Regions from separate parts of the Streptomyces sp. NPDC005791 genome, predicted to be linked through region 3. Evidence: riboswitches for the same ligand, from Rfam matches in the RefSeq annotation. Region 3 holds a riboswitch; each other region holds the start of a gene.

The links. Region 3 has a riboswitch for cyclic di-AMP ahead of ACFYSH_RS18085 (transglycosylase SLT domain-containing protein). Riboswitches for the same ligand answer to the same signal wherever they lie in the genome.
Region 1: it holds a riboswitch for cyclic di-AMP, as region 3 does, so the genes downstream of both, ACFYSH_RS15800 (transglycosylase family protein) here and ACFYSH_RS18085 (transglycosylase SLT domain-containing protein) in region 3, are expected to answer to the same signal.
Region 2: it holds a riboswitch for cyclic di-AMP, as region 3 does, so the genes downstream of both, ACFYSH_RS17525 (M23 family metallopeptidase) here and ACFYSH_RS18085 (transglycosylase SLT domain-containing protein) in region 3, are expected to answer to the same signal.

Annotation. Positions count from the first base shown of each region.
Region 1 is NZ_JBIAIP010000007.1:95,352-100,763, reverse strand. Features, by position in the region: gene ACFYSH_RS15810 (cytochrome P450) at 1-643, shown strand, start outside; gene ACFYSH_RS15805 (transglycosylase family protein) at 749-1,765, shown strand; cyclic di-AMP (ydaO/yuaA leader) riboswitch at 2,056-2,225, shown strand; gene ACFYSH_RS15800 (transglycosylase family protein) at 2,226-2,918, shown strand; gene eno (phosphopyruvate hydratase) at 3,244-4,530, shown strand; gene ACFYSH_RS15790 (septum formation initiator family protein) at 4,625-5,095, shown strand; gene ACFYSH_RS15785 (DUF501 domain-containing protein) at 5,160-5,412, shown strand, end outside.
Region 2 is NZ_JBIAIP010000008.1:98,230-103,641, forward strand. Features, by position in the region: gene ACFYSH_RS17510 (DNA topoisomerase IV subunit A) at 1-353, opposite strand, end outside; gene ACFYSH_RS17515 (pitrilysin family protein) at 599-1,951, shown strand; gene ACFYSH_RS17520 (pitrilysin family protein) at 1,978-3,360, shown strand; cyclic di-AMP (ydaO/yuaA leader) riboswitch at 3,552-3,721, shown strand; gene ACFYSH_RS17525 (M23 family metallopeptidase) at 3,734-4,534, shown strand; gene ACFYSH_RS17530 (GntR family transcriptional regulator) at 4,758-5,412, shown strand, end outside.
Region 3 is NZ_JBIAIP010000008.1:266,886-272,297, reverse strand. Features, by position in the region: gene ACFYSH_RS18095 (SIS domain-containing protein) at 1-121, shown strand, start outside; gene ACFYSH_RS18090 (hypothetical protein) at 191-739, opposite strand; gene ACFYSH_RS18085 (transglycosylase SLT domain-containing protein) at 957-1,814, opposite strand; cyclic di-AMP (ydaO/yuaA leader) riboswitch at 1,819-2,005, opposite strand; gene ACFYSH_RS18080 (hypothetical protein) at 2,361-2,591, shown strand; gene ACFYSH_RS18075 (ferredoxin) at 2,671-2,862, opposite strand; gene ACFYSH_RS18070 (cytochrome P450) at 2,915-4,138, opposite strand; gene ACFYSH_RS18065 (NAD(P)/FAD-dependent oxidoreductase) at 4,189-5,376, opposite strand.

The DNA of each region.
Region 1 (5,412 bases), on a different contig from region 3:
CGACCTGATCTCCGGGCTGATCCGGGCGAGCGACCACGGCGAGCACCTCAGCGAGAACGAGGCCGCTGCCATGGCCTTCATCCTCCTGTTCGCGGGTTTCGAGACGACCGTGAACCTCATCGGCAACGGCACCTACGCCCTGTTGCGCAATCCGTCCCAGCGTGCGCGCCTGGAGCGTTCACTGGCCGCGGGGGAGACGGAACTGCTCGACACGGGTCTCGAGGAGCTGCTGCGCTACGACGGGCCGGTGGAGCTCGCGACGTGGCGGTACGCCACCGAATCCGTGACGCTGGGGGGCCAGGACATCGCGGCAGGAGACCCCGTTCTCGTGGTGCTGGCCGCCGCCGACCGGGACCCGGAGCGATTCCAGGATGCGGACACCCTGGACCTTGCACGGAGTGACAATCAGCACCTCGGATACGGACACGGCATCCACTACTGCCTGGGGGCGCCGCTGGCACGGCTGGAGGGGCGGGTGGCGCTGGCAACTCTGCTGCGACGCCTCCCCGACCTGCGGCTTGCTGCGGAACCTGCCGATTTGCGCTGGCGCGGAGGGCTCATCATGCGGGGACTGCGCACGCTTCCCGTCGAGTTCGGTCCAGGGCATCCGGCCGAAAGAGGTGACAGCCTGTCAACTCCGTGACTTTCACGTGATCTCCGCTGCATCGACTTGTGACACACGTTCGAGTGGGGCTAGGTTCACCGTTCGACTCACCCGTCACATGTCAGTCACACGGAAGGCAATCCCATGGGCTCCGCGACCGGCAGACACCGTCGCCCCCGCCAGGCACCCGCCATCGTCGTCGCCGCCGGCGTCACGGGATCGGCCATCGCCATCCCGCTGCTCGGCGCCGGCAGCGCACAAGCCGCAGACGCGTCGACCTGGGACCGGGTCGCCGAGTGCGAGAGCGGCGGCATGTGGAGTGCCGACCTCGGCAACGGCTACTACGGCGGCCTGCAGCTCTCGCAGGACACGTGGTCGGACTACGACGGCACGGACTACGCGCCCCGTCCCGACCTCGCGAGCCGCTCGCAGCAGATAGCTGTCGCGGAGAAGGTGCTGGACGACAAGGGCCCCCAGGCGTGGGCCAGCTGCTCGGTGATCTCCGGGCTCGCCCTGGACGAGGGGCTGCCCGGTGTCGACCCGGGCGACGAGCCGTCCGCCGAGCCCTCGGACACCGTGACCCCGTCCGGGACCCCCTCGCCCGAGGCGTCGGACCCGGCGGACGAGAAGGCGGACACGGACGAGGACTCGACCGGCACCGAGGACGCCCGGAACGCCGACGGCTCCGACGACGCGACGGACGACTCCGAGGGCGGCGTGGACGACAGCACGGCCGGCGGCACGGCGGGCCGGGACGACGTGGCCGGCACCTCGCCGTCCGCCGGCCCGTCCCCCGAGACGCCCGGTGCGTCGAAGGGTGACGGAACGACGGGTGGGAAGCACCGCGGAGTCCCGGCCCCCGAGGCGAGCGCCGAAGCCGGTTCGGGCGACGGGCGGGACGCCGGACGGCACGCCTCGCGTGGCGACTCCGGGGCGCGTCAGGGCGTCGAAGGGACCACGTACACCGTCCGCGAGGGCGACAACCTCTGGGCGATCGCCGACGAGCAGGAGCTCTCCGGCGGCTGGTCCGCGCTCTACGAGGCGAACAAGGACGAGCTGGGCTCCGACCCGGACCTGATCCTTCCCGGCCAGAACCTGGACCTCGGTCTCACCGGGGCGGGCGCACAAAGCGAACCGGCGGAGACCACCGCCACCGACTGAGCAGAAGCGCGAAAATGCTCCCGAAACAGGGGCAGTTCAGAGGCCTATGTCCACTTATGCGTAAGTGAGACATGGGTCTCTTTGCTTCAACTGGCGCGTCCCGTCCGTCCGATCCGTCCATATTGGCTCCGACCTGCGAAAACGACGCGACCTGCCGGGCCGGTACGTGCTGATTGGTCGTTATGTCCATCTTTGAATGTGGGGGTTGCGTGTGTCTACGGTCGGAGCCGCTCGCACCGCGGGCACCTTCGACCGTCACGCCGAATCCTGCCGTCGGCCGAAGGGGACCGACGCGTAAAGCGCCGTAGGCAGGAGCGGGGGACCCAGGTAGGCGCCGGACCCGGCCGTCGGAAGACGGGCGGGCGCGGCTAGGGGTGAAGTCGTCCGCGGGAGCGGGTGACCGGGCAACTCACAGGCCCGAACCCGACAGCTCACCTCGTAGGCGTCGGTGAGGAGAACCATGCTGCTTTCCAGCAAGGGCAAGCACCGTCGCCCGTCCAAGGCCGTCCGCATCGCGACCCTGGCCGGTGTCACCGGTGCCGCCGTCGCCGTACCGCTCATGGGTGCGACCGGCGCCTCTGCCGCCTCCGTCGACACCTGGGACGCCGTCGCCCAGTGCGAGTCCGGTGGCAACTGGTCCATCAACACCGGCAACGGCTACTACGGTGGCCTGCAGTTCTCGCAGTCCAGCTGGGCAGCGGCCGGCGGCACCCAGTACGCCGCCCGCGCCGACCTGGCCACCAAGGGTCAGCAGATAGCCGCCGCCGAGAAGCTCCTCGACCTGCAGGGCCCGGGTGCCTGGGCCTGCGCCGGTGCCGGCGGTCTGACGAACGACGGTGTCGACCCGGGTGTCGACACCGGCTCCGAGAAGAACGGCGACACGGCCCCTCAGGCCGCGCCGGAGCGCAAGGCCGAGCAGCCGACCACGCGCAGCGAGAAGCGTGAGGCCCCCGCGAAGACCGTCACCACCCCGACCGGCCAGAAGGTCGAGAAGGGCGACGGCGAGTACGAGGTGAAGGCCGGCGACACCCTCGGCAAGATCGCCGACGCGAAGAAGGTCAAGGGCGGCTGGGAGAAGCTCTTCGAGCTGAACGACGACATCGTCGACGACGCCGACCTGATCTTCCCGGGTCAGCAGCTCCACCTGAAGTAACCGTCAGGAGCCCGGGGCCCCCTCCTGCCCCGGAGGCCCGGCCCGGCGCGCCGCCCCCGCGTGCCGGGCCGGCGCCGTTTCCGGCCCCCGTCACGGGTGCGGACACGGCTCCGGCCGGAGGTCCGACGTGAGGGGGAGCGTTCAGTTCTTGTGGTTACTTACCAGTAGAATTTCGGGGCTTTGCCCGTAATGCAGGTCCTTGGGTCCTTTTTCGTCCCAGGGGACGGGCGGACGGCCGACGGAGCGGGCCGAGCCGGTTAGGCTCGTGGCGCAAGGCCACAGTAACCCTGCACAACCAGTGTCAGATCCCAGAAGGAGATGCCTCGTGCCGTCCATCGACGTCGTCGTAGCCAGGGAAATCCTCGACTCCCGGGGGAACCCCACGGTCGAGGTCGAGGTCGGCCTCGACGACGGCAGCACGGGACGTGCTGCTGTTCCCTCCGGAGCCTCCACCGGAGCGTTCGAGGCCATCGAGCTTCGCGACGGTGACCCCAACCGTTACCAGGGCAAGGGCGTCGAGAAGGCCGTCCTCGCCGTGATCGAGCAGATCGGCCCGGAGCTCGTCGGTTACGACGCCACCGAGCAGCGCCTCATCGACCAGGCGATGTTCGACCTGGACGCGACCGAGAACAAGGGCTCGCTCGGCGCCAACGCCATCCTCGGTGTCTCGCTGGCCGTGGCGCACGCCGCGTCAGAGGCCTCCGACCTCCCGCTGTTCCGCTACCTCGGCGGCCCGAACGCGCACCTGCTGCCCGTGCCGATGATGAACATCCTGAACGGCGGCTCGCACGCCGACTCCAACGTGGACATCCAGGAGTTCATGATCGCGCCGATCGGCGCCGAGTCCTTCTCCGAAGCCCTTCGCTGGGGCGCGGAGATCTACCACACGCTGAAGAAGGTCCTGAAGACCAAGGGCCTGTCCACCGGTCTCGGTGACGAGGGCGGCTTCGCCCCGAACCTCGAGTCCAACCGTGCCGCCCTCGACCTCATCATCGAGGCCGTCAAGGAGGCCGGCTACGTCCCGGGCCGTGACATCGCGCTCGCGCTCGACGTCGCCGCGTCCGAGTTCTACAAGGACGGCGTCTACGAGTTCGAGGGCAAGTCCCGCTCGGCCGCCGAGATGACCGAGTACTACGAGGAGCTCGTCTCCGCGTACCCGCTGGTCTCCATCGAGGACCCGCTGTACGAGGACGACTGGGCGGGCTGGAAGGTCATCACCGACAAGCTCGGCTCCAAGGTGCAGATCGTCGGTGACGACCTGTTCGTCACCAACCCCGAGCGCCTCGCCCGTGGCATCGAGGAGGGCTCGGCCAACGCCCTGCTCGTCAAGGTCAACCAGATCGGTTCGCTGACCGAGACGCTGGACGCCGTCGAGCTGGCCCAGCGCAACGGGTTCAAGTGCATGATGTCCCACCGCTCCGGTGAGACCGAGGACGTCACCATCGCCGACCTCGCCGTCGCCGTGAACTGTGGTCAGATCAAGACCGGCGCCCCGGCGCGCTCGGACCGTGTCGCCAAGTACAACCAGCTGCTGCGCATCGAGGAGATCCTCGACGACGCCGCGGTGTACGCCGGCCGTTCGGCGTTCCCGCGGTTCCGCTTCGAGGGCTGACAGCCCGCGTCCGGAGCACCAGCCTCCGTCCGTCCCCGCATCCGGTCCCGTACCGTGTGCGGGGACGGACGTGCGTAACGGGGAGGCGTGAGACATGGCCGGGAAGGACCGCGACCGGTTCTCCACCGCTACCAGGCTGCGACTGCTCGGTGAGCAGACGGCGGCCCGTGTCTACCGGTCCCAGAGCCGCCGGCAGGCCCGTCGCTCCCGGCTCACCGGCCGGGCCGCGTTCCTCGCGCTGATCGTCTGCTCCCTGGTGGTGGCCCTCGCGTATCCGATGCGCCAGTACATCTCCCAGCGTGACCAGATCGCGGAGCAGGAGAGGCTGTCGCAGGAGACCCGCGAACGGACCGAGGAGCTGCGCGACGAGAAGGCGCGGCTCAAGGACGACGCGTACATCCGCCGTCTCGCGCGCCAGCACCTCCACTACGTGCTGCCCGGGGAGACCGGTTATACGGTGGTCGACCCGGACGCGGCCGAGGTGCGGCGGGGAGAGCCGGGGGCGACGGGGCGGCCGTGGCACTCGAACCTCTGGGACGGCGTCGACAGCGCGGACCGCGAATGAGCACCGGCCGTCCCCCGTGTACGTACCGATTCATACAGTCCGACCGATGACATTCAAGGCAGGCATGGACACGCCCCCTCCGCAGACCGAATCCACCACGCCCACCGATGTGGACATCGCCGCGTTCGAACTCCAGCTGGGCCGGCCGCCGCGTGGGCTGCGCGCCATCGCGCACCGCTGCCCGTGCGGCAACCCGGACGTGGTCGAGACGCAGCCCCGACTCGAGGACGGCACGCCGTTCCCGACGACGTATTACCTGACCTGCCCGCGTGCCGCGTCCGCGATCGGCACGCTGGAGGCCAACGGGGTCATGAAGG
Region 2 (5,412 bases), 170 kb from region 3:
TTGCCGTGCCCGTCGACGAGGGGCAGGCGCATCGAGAACGGCTGTGCCATGCGCACCAGTGCGTCATAGATCGACGCGTCACCGTGCGGGTGCAGTTTGCCCATCACTTCGCCCACGACGCGGGCGCACTTCACATAGCCGCGTTCGGGACGCAGCCCCATCTCGTTCATCTGGGACACGATGCGGCGGTGCACGGGCTTCATGCCGTCGCGGGCATCGGGCAGAGCCCTGGAGTAGATCACCGAGTACGCGTACTCGAGGAAGGAGCCCTGCATTTCGTCGACGACGTCGATGTCGAGGATCTTCTCCTCGAAGTCGTCCGGCGGCGGGGTTTTCGTGCTGCGGCGGGCCATCGCGGCTGCGACTCCTTCACAGATTCTGTCGGGCAACCTCAGGTTCTGACGCCGACCATTGTGGACCGCCGTACCGACAACGCCGACCTCGACCCGTCCGAAGCGCCCTCACGGCTCCCTCGGAGCCGCTGTGCACGGCAGCGTCCACGACGACATTCACCCGGCGGGAACTTCGCCAGGTGCCCGTGCGCTTGCCTAGAGTGGCAGGTCCGGCAGGAAATCCTGTACCGATCGAAGGGACGTACATGCCCATGGGTCACACGGCCACAGCCCAGGCCGGTTCCGGCGGCTTGACGGCGACCGAGCACCGCCTGGCCAACGGCCTGCGCGTGGTGCTCTCCGAGGACCATCTGACCCCCGTCGCCGCGGTCTGCCTCTGGTACGACGTCGGCTCCCGGCACGAGGTCGAGGGACGCACGGGCCTGGCTCACCTTTTCGAGCACCTGATGTTCCAGGGCTCGGGCCAGGTCAAGGGGAACGGGCACTTCGAGCTGGTGCAAGGGGCCGGCGGCTCCCTGAACGGCACGACCAGCTTCGAGCGCACCAACTACTTCGAGACGATGCCCACGCACCAGCTGGAGCTGGCCCTGTGGCTCGAGGCCGACCGGATGGGCTCACTGCTCGCCGCGCTCGACGAGGAGTCCATGGAGAACCAGCGGGACGTCGTGAAGAACGAGCGCCGCCAGCGCTACGACAACGTCCCGTACGGCACCGCCTTCGAGAAACTGACCGCCCTCGCCTACCCGGAGGGCCACCCGTACCACCACACGCCGATCGGCTCGATGGCCGACCTGGACGCGGCGACCCTGGAGGACGCGCAGACGTTCTTCCGGACGTACTACGCGCCGAACAACGCGGTGCTCTCGGTGGTCGGCGACATCGACCCGGAGCAGACGCTCGCCTGGGTCGAGAAGTACTTCGGCTCCATCCCCTCCCACGACGGCAAGCAGCCCCCGCGCGACGGCTCGCTGCCCGCCGTCATCGGCGAACAGCTGCGTGAAGTGGTCCAGGAGGAGGTCCCCGCGCGTGCGCTGATGGCCGCCTACCGGCTGCCGCACGACGGCACACGCGAGTGCGACGCCGCGGACCTCGCGCTGACCGTGCTCGGCGGCGGCGAGTCGTCCCGCCTGCACAACCGGCTGGTCCGCCGCGACCGTACGGCCGTCGCCGCGGGCTTCGGGCTGCTCAGGCTGGCGGGCGCGCCCTCGCTGGGCTGGCTGGACGTCAAGACGTCCGGTGGCGTCGAGGTGCCGTTGATCGAGGAGGCCGTCGACGAGGAGCTGGCCCGGTTCGCCGAGGAAGGCCCCACGCCGGAGGAAATGGAACGCGCCCAGGCGCAGTTGGAGCGCGAGTGGCTGGACCGGCTCGGCACGGTCGCCGGCCGTGCCGACGAACTGTGCCGGTACGCCGTCCTGTTCGGTGACCCGCAGCTCGCCCTGACCGCGGTGGGCCGGGTGCTCGACGTGACGGCCGACGAGGTCAAGGCCGCCGCCCGGGCGCACCTGCGCCCCGACAACCGTGCGGTCCTGGTCTACGAACCGGTCGAACCGGCCGACGAGACGGACGGTGCCGAAGCGCACGAGGGGGCCGACAAGTGACCGACGCCGCCGTGACTGGAGTGACGATGGAGTACCACCCGCAGCCGACCGCCGGCGAGGCCAGGCCCTGGGCCTTTCCCGCGCCCGAACGCGGCGCCCTGCCCAACGGGCTGACCGTGCTGCGCTGCCACCGCCCCGGCCAGCAGGTCGTCGCCGTGGAGATCTTCCTCGACGCCCCGCTGGACGCCGAACCCGAGGGCCTGGACGGTGTGGCCACGATCATGGCGCGCGCCCTGTCCGAGGGCACGGACAAGCGTTCGGCGGAGGAATTCGCCGCCGAGCTGGAGCGGTGCGGCGCCACGCTGGACGCACACGCGGACCACCCGGGTCTCCGTGTCTCCCTGGAGGTCCCGGTCTCCCGGCTGGCCAAGGCCCTCGGCCTGGTCGCCGAGGCCCTGAGGGCCCCGGCCTTCGCGGAGAGCGAGATCGAGCGTCTGGTGGTCAACCGCCTCGACGAGATCCCGCACGAGCAGGCCAACCCGGCACGGCGGGCCGCCAAGCAGCTCTCCAAGGAGCTCTTCCCCGCCACGGCGCGGATGTCGCGTCCGCGCCAGGGCACCGAGGAGACGGTCCGGCGGATCGATGCCGCCGCCGTACGCGCCTTCTACGACGCCCATGTCCGCCCCTCCACCGCGACGGCCGTAGTCGTCGGTGACCTCACCGAGGTGGACCTCGACGCGTTGCTGTCCGACACCGTCGGGGACTGGTCGGGCAACGCCGGCCAAGCCCGGCCGGTGCCCCCGATCACCGCGGACGACACCGGCCGTGTGGTCATCGTGGACCGCCCGGGAGCCGTGCAGACCCAGCTGCTGATCGGCCGGATCGGAGCGGACCGGCACGACAGCGTGTGGCCCGCCCAGGTCCTCGGCACGTACTGCCTGGGCGGCACCCTCACCTCGCGGCTGGACCGCGTGCTGCGCGAGGAGAAGGGCTACACCTACGGCGTCCGGGCCTTCGGGCAGGTGCTGCGTTCGACGGCGCCCGGTTCCGCCTCCGGGGCGACCGGCGCCGCGATGCTCGCCATCAGCGGATCCGTCGACACGGAATCCACCGGTCCGGCGCTCGACGACCTGTGGAAGGTTCTGCGCACCCTGGCGGCCGAGGGGCTCACCGATGCCGAGCGCGAGACCGCCGTGCAGAATCTCGTGGGTGTGGCCCCGCTGAAGTACGAGACCGCGGCCTCCGTGGCGGGCACTCTCGCCGACCAGGTGGAGCAGCACCTTCCGGACGACTACCAGGCCGAGCTGTACGCCCGCCTGGCCTCGACCGGCACGGTCGAGGCGACTGCCGCCGTGGTCAACGCGTTCCCGGTCGACCGGCTGGTCACGGTTCTGGTCGGGGACGCCGCACAGATCGCGGAGCCCGTGAAGGCGCTCGGTATCGGCGAGGTCTCGGTCGTCACCAGCTGACGGAACGGGACATGACGGACCCCGGCGAGTATGAACTCGCCGGGGTTTTGCCATTTGTCCGTTTCGTGGGAATGCTCCGCGTTCGACCTGTGGGATGTGCGACAAAAGGCCCTTTCCGTTTGGCGGGGGAAAGTGGACCGCTCTAGCGTCGGCTCGGCTGTCCGCCAGACGACTGCCGCGTCCGCGGCGCCGGACAGCCATCGCCGAGTCCCCGTCAGGCGCGAGCCTGGGGAGCCGGGGACCCACATAAGTCCCTGGGGTGAATCGGATTCCTGTGCCTCGTCGGAGGCTCAGGGGCCCGTAGGAGACCTTCCTGCTCCGAACCCGTCAGCTAACCCGGTAGGCGAGAAGGAAGGAAAGGACCAGCCCCTCCATGGCGTTCATCCGTGCCACCGGGAAGCACCGTGCCCCGAGCCGCCTGACGCGCAAGAGCGCCGAGGTCGCCGGTATCGCGGCCCTGGCCACAGCCGGAGTCATCGGTACCACCGCCTCCCCGGCTCTCGCCGCGGACTCCGAGGCCGTCACCGCCACCGGTCTGACCCAGACCGTCGCCCTCGACACCACCCTCGCCGCCCAGATCGGTGCCCAGGCGAAGGCCCAGCAGCACCAGGCCGACATAGCCGCCGAGGTCAAGGCCGAAGCGGAGGCGAAGGCCAAGGCGAAGGCCAAGGCGAAGGCTGAGGCGAAGCGCAAGGCCGAGGCCCGCGCCGCGGAGGCGCGCGAGGCCGAGGCGCGTGCCGCACGGGCCGCCGAGCGTGCCCGTCTGAACTCCTTCCATCTCCCGGTCGCGGGCTCGCACGTGACCACCGGCTACAAGTCCGGTGGCGCGCTCTGGTCCTCCGGCAGCCACTCCGGTGTGGACTTCCAGGCGGCGTCCGGCACCTCCGTGGTCGCCGTCGGCGCCGGTACGGTCGTCGAGGCGGGCTGGGGTGGCGCGTACGGCAACAACATCGTGCTCCGCATGAACGACGGCACGTACACCCAGTACGGCCACCTCTCCTCGATCGGTGTGTCCGTCGGCCAGAGCGTCGGTTCGGGTGAGCAGATCGGCATCTCCGGCTCGACCGGCAACTCCACCGGGCCGCACCTGCACTTCGAGGCCCGCACCACCCCCGAGTACGGCTCGGACATGGACCCCGTCGCCTACCTCCGCGCCCATGGCGTCCAGGTCTGACCCCACGCCGCGCGACAGCGCTCCGACGAAGGGCCCCGGCATCCGCCGGGGCCCTTCGTCATGTGCCCGGACAAGGTCCGCAGAAGCCCTGCGGAAGTGTTCCCTGGCCAAAAGATATCCATGGATTCCACCCCGCCATCGGAAATTCCCGCCGGTTGCAATAGAGTCACCGAACAGGCGTCGATCGGCCGCGTTCCGCGGGGATTAAGGCGGAGGTTCGGACATGCGCATCCCAGCGCATTCGGTATGCACGGCAATCCGTGACGACATCGTCTCCGGTGTCTTCGAACGCGGCAGCCGCCTCACCGAAGAAGTGCTCGCGCGCCGCTACGGCGTCTCCCGCGTCCCCGTACGCGAGGCGCTGCGCACCCTGGAGTCCGAGGGGTTCGTCGTCACCCGTCGGCACGCCGGTGCCTGTGTCGCCGAACCCACGGAGCAGGAGGCCGCAGATCTTCTGGAGATCAGGATGCTCCTGGAACCCCTCGGAGCCGCCCGCGCGGCGCAACGTCGCACCGAGGCGCACCTCAAGGTGCTCCGCGGCCTGGTCAGGCTGGGGCAGGAACGGGTGCGCAGGGCCGAGGGAGAGGATCTGCGCTCCCTGGGCGGCTGGTTCCACGAGACGCTGGCGCAGGCATCGGGCAGCCCCGCGCTGATCGCGCTGCTCACCCAGCTCCGGCACAAGATCGCCTGGATGTACGCCGTCGAGCAGCCGGCCCGCCCCGCGGACTCCTGGGCCGAGCACGGCGCTCTCGTCGACGCCGTGGCGCGCCGGGACACGGAGCGGGCCAGGCTGCTCGCCGCCCAGCACGCCGAGCGGGCCACCGCGGCCCACCGGCTGCGGCGCCCGTACGTGTCCGGGAGCACGGCGGGCGCGGCCC
Region 3 (5,412 bases):
TGCGGACCTGGTCCGGGTCCAACGGCTGGCGATCGCCCGCGCGGCCGCCCGCGGCCTCGATCCCGACCTTCCGCGCCATCTGACCCGCTCCGTGGTCCTCGACACCGCAGCGGGGTCCTGAAACCGTCAGGGCATGCCGCGTACCGGGCCGACGTCCAGCCCGGTAGGCGGCCCTGGCTGCGGACGCGCGTCAGGCCTCTTCGAAGTACGCGTCCAGCGCCTCGTCGAGCTCCGCCGTCCACGTCTTCAGGTCACCGCGGGCGCCGGCCTCGACCTCCGCGTTGAACCACCGGCGGCTCGACAGGTGGACGGTCACGGTGAACCGGCGCCCGAAGCGGCCGGTCCTGACCTCGACCGCGCCGATCTCGGCCCAGTCGAACTCCGCTTCCTGGTCGTCGAGCCTGAAGCGGACGCCCTCGGCGTCCACCCTGATGGACCCGCGCCGGTCGCTGACCTCGAAGACGGGGCCGTCCCCGCCGTCGGGAGCCGCGTCGGCATCCGGGACGGCGTCGGCGTCCGGGACGGCGTCGGCAGCGGCCTCGGACGCTTCCACCGACTCCTCGGCGGCACCCTCGGCGGGCGCGTCCACGGCCTCGTTCTCCGGGCCGCCCTCGGGCTCCGCCTTCTCCGCTTCCGCCTCCGTCCGCGCGGGGGCAGGGGCCGTCAGGCCGGGGATGTACGCCGGGTCTGTCCCCGCGGCGAACTCGGGCTTGGTCTTCGAATCTATGCGCTGCTCCACGGCGGGCAGTATGGACGACGAACCTGTACGAGACCAGTCAGCCGGCTCGGCGCGGCCTGTCGTCGGCGCGTCGGCCGCCGTCACACGGCTGCACGACCTCCCTGTGAACGGCTGACGGGTGGTACGGGTTCCGCCGAACCCGTACCACCCGTCAGTGCTGTCCCTCCGTCACACGCCCGTACGCCGGCGCCTGTGCCCCGGCGAGGACGGTGAGGACTCAGTAGGCCCCGAAGACGTTGTCGATCGAGCCGTACTTGTCCGCGGCGTAGTTGCACGCGGCCGTGATGTTCGCGACCGGGTCGTAGCTGTCCGTCGACGTACCGGGCACGTGGTAGGCCTCGAAGGTCGGGTCGATGACCTGCAGCAGGCCCTTGGACGGGATACCCGCAGCGGCGTTGGAGTCCCAGTTGTTGATGGCCATCGGGTCACCCGCGGACTCGCGGATGATGTTGCGGTGGATGCCGTCGTAGCTGCCGGGGATGCCGTGCTCGGCCATGACGGCCAGCGACTCCTTGATCCAGCCGTCGAGGTCGTCCGTGTACGCGGCCGGTTCGGCGGCGGGAACGGCTTCGGCGGCGGGCGCGCCCTCCGCGGCGACGGTGGTGCTCGTACGCTCCGAGCGGTCGGCGCGGTCAGCGCTCTCCTCGGCACGGTCGGACGAGGCGGAGGTCTTGGTCTCTGCCTTGTCCGCCGACGTGTTGTCGGCCTCGGCGCCGATGGTCAGCTGAAGACCCGGACGAATCAGGTCGGGATTTCCTCCGACGACCTTCTTGTTGTCCTCGTACAGGGCCTTCCAGCCACCACTCACGGAATGTTCGCGGGCGATCTTGGCAAGGGTGTCACCCACGACCACGGAATAGGTGGCGTTCTCCGACTTCTGCGCGGCAATTGCCTTGCCGGACACCGCAGTAGACGTCGCCACCTTTTCGACGGAGGCCGGCTGGGCCGGGGCGGCGAAGGCACCGGTCGCACCGATCACGGGGAGGGCCAGGGCGGCTCCACCCGTGCTCACGGCAATGATGCCGCGGGTCAGCGAACTGGTCCTGAAACGACGGTGCTTACCGTTTTCGGGCATGCTGCATTCCTCTCCGTCGCCTGCGAAGTGAGCTGTCGGGTTCGGGCTGGAGATGCCCGGCCGCACGCGAATGCGACTTCACCCCGAGCCGCTCCGGAAACCGGATCGGCGCTTACCTGGGTCCCCCGCTCCTGCCGTACGAAGAAGTAGTCGGGTCACCGGGCGGCGGCAGGATTCGGCGTTCCGTCCGGAGTGATGGTGACCGTAGGCGAGAAATAGGGAAAGGAACAAGCCTGGCGCAGTGATCACAATTCATTCGCAAGATCAATTCACCGGAATTCATGTAATCCACCCCACATCGCGTCAACCGTTTCCGTTGGCACAGAAGGGAACCGACTCCCGAACCCCCACGTCCGAGGCCCACGAAGTGACCCTGGTCACCGAGTCCGATTCGGGCGATTTGCTCCCGCCCGAAGGGGTCAGGTCGCATGAAATGGCCTTTTATGGATTACGGGATTATTTTCAAAAAGCAGAGCAAATCGGGCATAAGGCTCACGGGAAGGCTGTCTGGCATACCCGGAGCGCCCGCGTGGAACCGATGCAGCCATGACTGACAACCCGTACACCTCGGTCCCCCGGATCACCGTCCTGCCCGTCCAGCCCGGGGATCCGCCCTTCCGCATCGTGGAGATCGACGGCGAGGTGATCGGCAGTGCGACCGCCATGACCGATGTCCTGCTCGCGGCCGCAGCCGCCGGCATTCCGGTCCATGACCTCGACGACCCGGAGGCCGTGCGATGGGTGGGTGGCGGCAAGCTCAGCTGGAAGCCGCGCTGAGCGGCCGTCCGGTCGCGCCGCGGCAGAGAAATGGCCCGCAACAGCCCGTACGGGGCTGCTGCGGGCCGGGGGTCTCGGGTCAGTCCTGGATCAGGATGGCGAGTGCCGGGCAGACGGCAGCGGCCTGCTGGACGTCGTCGGCCCGGTCCGAGGACGGCGTGGGGTCGAGCAGTACGGCGATGCCGTCGTCGTCCTGGTCGAACACATCGCCGGCGGCGACGACGCACTGTCCGGATGCCACGCACTTGTCCTGGTCGAGGATCACCTTCATGAGGACTCCTTGGTCGTCGGTGTCGCTGCGGAGCGGGCGCGGGGGTGAGAAGTCACCAGGCCACGGGCAGTTCGTGGACGCCGTAGACGGACCCGTCGTGCTTGAACGACAAGGCCTCCAGAGGGGCGTCCAGCCGCAGCGTGGGGATGCGCCGGTAGAGGGTGCTGTAGACGACCTGCAGTTCCATGCGCGCCAGCGGCTGGCCGAGACACTGGTGCACTCCGAAACCGAAGGCCACATGGCGCCGGGCGTCGCGCCGTAGGTCGAGCCGGTCGGGGTCGGCGAAGACCTCGGGGTCACGGTTGCCGATGTCGTTGGGCACGATGATCCCCTCGCCCGCCCTGATGACCTCGCCCGCGATCTCGATGTCCTCCAGGGCCACCCGCCGGCGGCCCGTGTGGGTGATGTTGAGGTAGCGCAGCAGCTCCTCGACGGCGCCGGAGACCACCTTGGGGTCCTCGGTGTCCCGCAGGAGGGCGAGCTGGCCGGGATGTTCGAGCAGGGCGAGGGTCCCCAGAGCGATCATGTTCGCCGTGGTCTCGTGTCCGGCGAGCAGCAGAAGGACGCCCATGTCGGCCGCGTCGCGGCGGGACAGTTCCCCTGCCTCGACGCGGGTACCGAGCCCCGACAGGAGGTCGTCCGCGGGCCGGGCGATCTTGTGGCCCACCAGCTCGTCCAGATATCCGAGCAGGTTGCCGTGGGCGGTGGCCCGTTCCTCCGGAGCCGCGCCGCGGCTGATGATGGTGCTGCTGTTCTCCTGGAAGAAGTCGTGGTCGGTGTACGGCACTCCGAGCAGTTCGCAGATGACGAGCGAGGGGACCGGGAGGGCGAACGCCTGGACGAGGTCGGTCCGCGGGGGGCCGGACAGCATGTCGTCGATCAGTCCGTCCACGATCTTCTGGACGGCTGGGCGCATCGCCTCGACCCGCTTGATCGTGAAAGGGGCCGTCACCATCCGCCGTTGGCGGGCGTGTTCGGGGTCGTCCATGAGGATGAAGCTGAAGCCGGCCCCCTTCACCGGCGCCGAACTGGGGTAGCCGGGCCGGCCGATGTCGGCACTGACCCTCGGGTCGGCGAGGAGGGCGCGCTGGTCGGCGTGACGAGTCACCAGCCAGGGGGTGGTCCCGTCCCACAGACTGACTTTCCTGAGCGACCCCTGTTCCTGCTCGGCCTTCAGGGCGGGCGGAGGGTCGAACGGGCAGCCCGCTGCCCGGGCCATCGGGAATTGCGGAGCCGAGGGCGCGGGCGTCTCTTCGGTGCGTACGGTGCTGGTCAACGCATCCTCACTTCGTCGTGCGGTGGGGGGTGACGTGCCGTCGGCCGCTGTCACGGGGCGGACGGTTCGAGGTACGGGACAAGCCCTCCGATCTCCTGGCGGCGCAGCCGCGCCTGCTTGGGCATGTTCCAGCCGAGGACCCCGGTGACCCTGCCGTCACGTTCGTAGCGGACGACGAACCGTCCGCTCGTGGGATCGCCGTCCACGACGGTCACCCCCGCGTCCGGGCCGAGTCGGCCATGGGCCTGGATCCTGGCCTCGAACTGGTCGGTCCAGAAGTAGGGCACGGGAGTGTAGGGCCGGTCGGCGCCGAGGATGTTGTCCGCGACGGCGAGGGCCTGCTCGGTGGCGTTCGTACGGTTCTCCAGGCGCATGGGGGCGTCGAACAGTTCGTGGTGCCAGGCCGCAACGTCCCCCACGGCGTAGATGCCCTCCGCCGCCCGGCACCGGGAGTCGCAGGCGAGGCCGTTGTCGATACGCAGCCCACTGCCCGTCAGCCATCCGGTGGCGGGCGCGCCCCCTATCGCGACGACGACCACATCGGCGGGGAGCACCTCTTCCGTGTCGAGACGGACTCCGGTCACCCGGCCTCGGGCGACGGTCAGTCCACCGACCGCGTGGCCCAGCCGCAGACGCACGCCGTGCCCGGTGTGCAGCGCGGCGAGCAGGTCCGACACCATGGGACCGAACTGGTCCAGCAGCGGCGCCGGCCGGGGCCCGGCCAGGGTGACGTCGAGCCCCATGGAACGTGCGGTGGCGGCGATCTCGGAGCCCAGTACGCCTTCCCCGACCACGACGAGCCGCCGCGACGTCAGAAGCGTGGCCCGCAGCGCGAGGGCGTCGTCGAGCGTCCGCAGTACATGCACGCCTTCGGCGTCCGGCTGCCCGGGCAGGGTCCTCGGCCGCAGTCCGGTGGCGACGACGACGGCGTCCGCGCTCAGTTCGCGGCCCGACGCGGTGCGTACCGTACGGCTCGCCGGATCGAGGCCGGCCGCCGGGTCGCCGAGGAGGAGTTCGGCGTCCAGGGCCGCCAGCGCTTCGGGCGTACGCAGACGAGCGGTGTCAGGGGTCCTGGTGCCGGCCAGCACCTGCTTGGACAGGGGCGGGCGGTCGTACGGCAGGTGCCGCTCGGCGCCCAGCAGCGTCAGCTCGCCCTGGTAGCCCTTGCGGCGCAGTGCTTCCGCGGTGGTCAGCCCGGCGGCGGACGCGCCGACCACGAGTACGCGGGAAGGGGTCATGGTGGATGCCTCTGTTCTCGGCCCGGCAGCGTGGAT